DNA from 2 places in the Neisseria cinerea genome. Region 1 is predicted to be linked to the other one. Evidence: predicted binding sites of a transcription regulator. Region 1 holds the regulator's gene; the other holds the start of a gene.
The links. Region 1 encodes FNR, which switches genes on or off when oxygen is low (the NO sensors DNR and NnrR bind a similar motif). Its sites were predicted from a motif close to TTGATNNNNATCAA; they were not measured.

Region 1 (3,433 bases):
CTCGTTCGTTTTGAGAGTAGGTGTTGCCGATTTTACCGATGGACGACACGCCGATAGCAACCAGGTCGCAATCCGCATAGGTCGAATAACCTTGGAAATTGCGTTGCAGCAATCCTTCTTCGAGTGCGACAGACAATTCGTCGTCCGGTTTGGCAAAATGATCCATGCCGATGAAGACATAGCCGCGTTCGGTCAGGGTTTGGACGCAGTATTGCAGCATATCGAGTTTTTCCTCGCTGCCGGGAACGGCGGCGGTATCGATGCGGCGTTGCGGTTTAAAAACATGCGGCAGGTGGGCATAGTGATAAAGGGCGAGGCGGTCGGGATCAAGCGACAAAACGGTATCGATGGTGGTTTTAATGCTTTCGGAAGTCTGGTGTGGCAGGCCGTAAATCAAGTCCACACTGACGGATTTAAACCCTGCTTCACGGGCGGCATCGATGACTTCTTTGGTTTCTTCGTAACTTTGGATGCGGTTGACGGCCGCCTGTACTTTAGGGTCGAAATCCTGAATACCGACACTCATACGGTTGAAACCGAGTCTGCCGAGCATGAGGACGGTATCCCGGCTGACTTTGCGCGGGTCAATTTCGATGGAGTATTCGCCGGTGGGGATCAACTCGAAATGCTTGCGGATCATGCGGAAAACACGTTCGATTTGGTCGTCGCTTAAGAAGGTTGGCGTACCGCCGCCGAAGTGGAGTTGGGCAAGCTGGTGTTTTCCGTTTAAGTGCGGGGCAAGCAGCTCCATTTCTTTTTCAAGGTATTCGATATAGGCATCGGCGCGGCTCTTGTCTTTGGTAATGATTTTATTGCAGCCGCAGTAGTAGCAGATGGTATTGCAAAAGGGGATGTGAATGTAAAGGGAGAGCGGTTTATTTAACATTCCCGTGCTGCGTAAATGTAAAGCTTTGATGTACTCCCCTTCTCGGAAGCCGTTATGGAAACGGTCTGCGGTAGGGTAGGAGGTGTAGCGCGGGCCGCTGGACGGCAGGCTGGCAATCAGCTCGCGGTCAAACTCGGGACGGTTATTGGCATTGTGATTGTTCTGTATTTGTATAATTTTCATGGTGCGTGTTCGATTTTATGATGTTAGTCAAATTTTGGATAGTTTGGTAGAATGCCGCAGTATGATAAACCTGTCTTGATATGTGTCAATAAGCACATAATCATGATGGGGCAAAACGCACGAAAAGGTACGGTATGGCTTCGCATAATACTACACATCAGATGAAAACGCTGTGTTCTTCCTGTTCTTTGCGGGAACTCTGTCTGCCTGTCGGATTACTGCCCAATGAGTTTACCCAACTAGATGCCGTTATCCGCCAAAGCCGCCGTTTGAAAAAGGGTGAATACCTGTTCCGTGCCGGCGAAGCCTTTACTTCGCTCTTTGCCATCCGTGCAGGCTTCTTCAAGACAACCGTCGCCAGTCAGGACGGACGCGATCAGGTAACGGGTTTTTTTATGTCGGGCGAACTCATCGGCATGGACGGCATCTGTTCCCATGTGCACAGTTGCGACGCGGTCGCTTTGGAAGACAGTGAGGTATGCGAGTTACCGTTTACCCATATCGAAGAGCTCGGTCAGAATATCCCAAGCCTGCGTACCCACTTTTTCCGTATGATGAGCCGCGAAATTGTGCGCGATCAGGGCGTGATGTTGCTTTTGGGTAATATGCGTGCAGAAGAGAGGATTGCCGCCTTTCTGTTAAACCTCTCCCAACGCCTTTATTCCCGCGGTTTTGCTGCTAACGATTTCATCCTGCGCATGTCTCGTGAAGAAATCGGCAGTTATCTCGGGCTGAAACTTGAAACCGTCAGCCGCACGTTATCCAAATTTCATCAGGAAGGGTTGATTTCCGTCGAACACAAGCACATCAAAATCCTCAATCTGCAAGTGTTGAAGAAGATGGTGTCCGGCTGCTCGCATGCTATTTGAGCCATTGTCGTCCGGGATAATGCATATAGGCAGGATATTTGTTCTTCCCATAATTTCAGATGATATGGGAAAGCAAATATCCTGCCTTTGTTTTACAGACAAAATGCCGTCTGAAGGGAAAACACTAAATAGAGAAATCTTCGCTGACGGGTGTGTACAGGATTTTGTCCACCTTTTCACGGGTCAGGTGCGGTGCAAACGATTGGATAAAGTCATACGCATATCCGCGCAAATAAGTATCGTTGCGTAAGGCAATCCATGTTGGAGAAGGTTCAAACAAATGTGCGGCATCCACAAGTTGCAAATCGTTATCCGTATCCGGGTTGTAGGCCATCTTTGCCATCAATCCCACGCCCAAACCCAAGCGGACGTAAGTTTTTAATACGTCCGTATCTGCCGCAGCCAATGCGACATCGGGTTGTTCCAAACGAGCTTTGGCGAATGCCCGTGCAATGCTGCTGCCCGTGTTGAACGCAAATTCATAAGTAATTAGTGGAAATCTTGCCAAATCTTCAATGCGGAGGGGGTTTCTGCATTCGAGCAAGGGGTGGTCGTTCGGTACGATAACCGCATGAGTCCAGTCATAGCAGGGGAGTTTTCCCAGTTCGGGATGGTCGTCTATACGCTCTGTAACAATTGCCAAATCAGATTCGCCCGAAGTAACCATTTGGGCGATGGCGGCAGGGCTCCCCTGTTTGATGGTCAGGTTGACTTTCGGATAGCGTTTCACAAAATCGGCAACAATCAAGGGCAGGGCATAGCGTGCCTGAGTATGTGTTGTGGCTACCGTCAGCGAACCGCTGTCCTGTCCGGTAAACTCGCTGCCGATATTTTTAATGTTCTGTACATCACGCAAAATACGTTCGGCAATATCCAAAACCGCTTTGCCCGGCTGAGAGACGGAAACCACGCGCTTTCCGCTGCGGATAAAAATCTGAATGCCGATTTCTTCTTCTAATAATTTGATTTGTTTGGAAATACCGGGTTGCGAGGTAAACAAGGCTTCGGCTGCTTCGGAAACATTCAGGTTGTGCCGGTAAACTTCCAAAGCGTATTTTAATTGCTGTAATTTCATAGCGGGTGGGTATGCGTCGGTGACAGGGTCTGAACATCGTTTTTAATTTATCATACTTTTTTAAGTATATGATATGGGCTCTGTCGCCATATTTGTTGTTTTTATGCAACGACAATTTCCATATATGGAAAAAATTACCCTAAACTAATGACACAGAATTGATTTTTCGGCATGATTGGCAATTAGGAAACAGGCTGTGTTACTGTTGTTTTCTAGGGTTGAGTATTGACAGTCTGCACCCGGCTTCTTTATAGTGGAGACTGAAATATCCAATTTGCCGCCATATTCTTACAGCGGCCTGTATGTTGGCAATCCAGCAGCTGCTCCTGTATCTGCTGTACAAATTTAATGAGGGAATAAAATGACCAAACAGCTGAAATTAAGCGCATTATTCGTTGCACTGCTCGCTTCCGGCACTGC
Region 2 (3,433 bases), 710 kb from region 1:
GTATAACGCTTTTTGGAAAAAATCTTCCAAATCCAAGCCGGTAATTTCCTGACAACGGATTTGCCAGTGTTTTTCCGGAATACCCGAATGCGTGTCCCTCCACTCCCGATAGAGTTCGTTCATTACCGTATCAAGAGAATGACTGCCGTTGCTCCGGTTGCGTATTATCAGGTCAAGGCACAATGCGACCAGTGCACCTTTCTGGTAATAGCTGACGATGGCGTTCGGACTGTTTTCATCCGGTTTATAAAATTTGTTCCACGCGGTAAAGCTTGATTCGGCCAAAGTCTGCCTTAAACGGCCGTGGGTTTGTTGTACGCGCGTAATACCTTGTGCCAGCAGGTTTAAATAGGATTCGGGCGAGATAGTGCGGCTGCGGATCAAAAATAAATCATCGTAATAGGATGTAATGCCTTCGAATGCCCATAGTTGTTCGGTATAGTTTTCTTTGTCGAGGTCATAAGGGACGAATGCGGCAGGTTTGATGGATTTGACATTCCATGCATGGAAATATTCGTGGGAAAAAAGACCGAGCAGCTGGGTATAGTTTTCATTTGCATCAGCCATGCCTGCAGGTGGCAGCCAGTGCCGGTCAGAAAGCAGGGCAGTGCTGTCGGTATGTTCCAGACCGCCATATATTTGTTCACCGACATGGAGCAGGAACAAATATTTCTCAAATGGGGCAGGGGAGGAAAACATTGCCAATTCAGTTTCGCAGATTTTCTTGAGGTCTGAAATCAGCCTGTTGCGGTCGAAGTCGGGATAGATGCCGCTTAGGGCGAGCGTATGCGGAATTCCTGCCGCTTCAAAATCTAAAAATTCAATCAAGCCCATTTCCACAGGGCGGTCAATCAATTCGGCATAGGATGCCGTCTGAAAAATATATCGGTCTGTTTCGGTTAGGGTCGTGGCGATACGCCATCCTGTCGGAATATCAGACAAATCCAACCGGTGCTGCAGCATCTCAGTCCCTTTAACCCTTAAAAACATGCATGCCCCGTCAAAAAAACCTCGTTCCGTCGACAGGAAAGAACCGCGAACAGACAAATCGAATGCATACACTGTGTAGCGGATTTGCCACTCTCCGCGTGAGGAGGCGGCATGCCAACAGTTTTTTGCAATTTGGTCGAGTCGGACGGGCACACCGTTGCAGGATGCATCGATAGATGTAATGTGGCGGGAAAAATCCCGAATCAGATAACTGCCGGGAGTCCAGTTCGGGAGGCTTATTTCTATTGGAAAATCATCATGTTTCGTGAATGTCAGTAGGATGTGCCATTCATGATCGAGAGGAGATGGAACAATTTTATAATTAATCATAGCTATTGCTTGTATTGTTAAATATTATTGACTAAATGACTTTAGAATGCAGCTTAATCTACATCAATAAAGTGCTATAAAAAAAAGGGGGCTTGAAAAACAAGTAATGAAAAATAAAATACAATTTATTATAAAAATTTGATTTCTATGGAATAAAAATATATTTAAGAGTGGGCACCCTTTATCTTTCAAATGTAATTCTGCTTGGCGTAATAAAGTAGATATGTTAAATTTAGAAAAAATTACGCTTGCCCGAATTGTACCTTGAATAGGCTGCAAGGGTCGGCAGGATAAAAAATTTTTATTCCCATAATTCATGGAGACTCTCATGGACACACAAACTTACAACTACAAAGTGGTGCGCCAGTTCGCCATCATGACTGTAGTTTGGGGTATCGTGGGCATGTTGGTCGGCGTTATCGTAGCTGCCCAATTGTTTGCTCCCGCCCTTGATTTATCGGACATCGGCCCTTGGTTTCACTTTGGTCGTCTGCGTCCGCTGCATACCAATGCAGTTATTTTCGCATTTGGCGGTTGCGGCTTAATCGGCACTTCATACTACGTTGTCCAACGTACCTGTAACACCCGTCTTTTCGGCGGTTGGCTGCCTGCATTTACCTTTTGGGGTTGGCAGGCAGTAATCGTTGCTGCGGTCATTAGCCTGCCTATGGGTTGGACTCAGGGTAAAGAATATGCCGAACTGGAATGGCCGATTGATATTCTGATTGCATTGGTTTGGGTGGCTTACGCCATCGTATTTTTCGGTACGATTGCCAAACGTAAGATTAAACATATTTATGTTGCCAACTGGTTCTATGGCGGCTTTATTTTGGCAGTTGCGCTTTTGCATATCGTCAATAACATCAGCATCCCGGCCGGTTTGATGAAATCGTATCCTGTTTATTCAGGTGCAATCGATGCCATGGTTCAATGGTGGTATGGTCATAACGCCGTAGGCTTCTTCCTGACTGCCGGCTTCTTGGGTATGATGTACTACTTCGTCCCCAAACAAGCAGGTCGCCCCGTTTATTCCTACCGCTTGTCTGTCGTTCACTTTTGGGCGCTGATCTTCACCTATATGTGGGCAGGTCCTCACCATCTTCACTACACTGCGCTGCCTGATTGGACTCAATCTTTGGGTATGGTTCTGTCTTTAATTCTGTTTGCACCCTCTTGGGGCGGTATGATTAACGGCATCATGACCTTGTCCGGCGCGTGGGACAAATTGCGTACAGACCCAATTCTTAAATTCCTGATTGTATCCTTGTCCTTCTACGGTATGTCTACCTTTGAAGGTCCGATGATGTCGATTAAAACGGTCAATGCATTGAGCCACTATACGGACTGGACTGTCGCGCACGTTCATGCAGGTGCATTGGGTTGGGTAGGTTTTGTAACTATCGGTTCTGTTTATTACATGATTCCTCGCCTCTTCGGTAAAGAACAGATGCACAGCACCAAACTGGTAGAAGCACATTTCTGGATTGCCACCATCGGTGTGGTACTGTATATCGCTGCTATGTGGATTGCCGGTGTAATGCAGGGTTTGATGTGGGGTTCTTTGAACGATGATGGTACTTTGACTTATTCGTTTGTCGAATCCGTAAAACGTACCATGCCTTATTACATGATTCGTTTTGCAGGTGGTTTATTATATCTGAGCGGTATGTGCATTATGGCGTACAACGTGTACCGCACAGCCATCAGCGGTAAAGCGGTTGATGCTGAAATCCCTGCGGTTTCCCAAACACAGCATCACTAAAATACTAAGAAAGATAGGCTACCAAAATGAAATTACAACAATTAGCTGAAGAAAAAATCGGTGTTCTGATTGTGTTCACGCTGCTTGTAGTCAGTGTCGGTCTGTTGATCGAGGTTGTCCCCTTGGCCTTTACCAAGGCGACAACACAGCCGGTTCCGGGCGTGAAACCTTACAATGCTTTGCAAGTTGCAGGACGGGATATTTTTGTCCGTGAAGGTTGCTATAACTGCCATTCCCAGATGATTCGTCCGTTCCGTGCAGAAACTGAACGTTACGGTCATTATTCCGTTGCCGGAGAGTCAGTTTATGACCATCCGTTCCAATGGGGTTCCAAACGTACAGGTCCTGATT

Region 2: a site for FNR is predicted at 1,374-1,387, ahead of ccoN (cytochrome-c oxidase, cbb3-type subunit I). Genes of this name have one in related genera too.

Annotation. Positions count from the first base shown of each region.
Region 1 is NZ_LS483369.1:79,225-82,657, forward strand. It holds gene hemN (oxygen-independent coproporphyrinogen III oxidase) at 1-1,069, opposite strand, end outside; gene fnr (fumarate/nitrate reduction transcriptional regulator Fnr) at 1,204-1,938, shown strand; gene DQM57_RS00500 (CysB family HTH-type transcriptional regulator) at 2,063-3,013, opposite strand; gene DQM57_RS00510 (OmpA family protein) at 3,375-3,433, shown strand, end outside.
Region 2 is NZ_LS483369.1:1,204,126-1,207,558, reverse strand. It holds gene DQM57_RS06265 (M61 family metallopeptidase) at 1-1,320, opposite strand, end outside; gene ccoN (cytochrome-c oxidase, cbb3-type subunit I) at 1,649-3,082, shown strand; gene ccoO (cytochrome-c oxidase, cbb3-type subunit II) at 3,109-3,433, shown strand, end outside.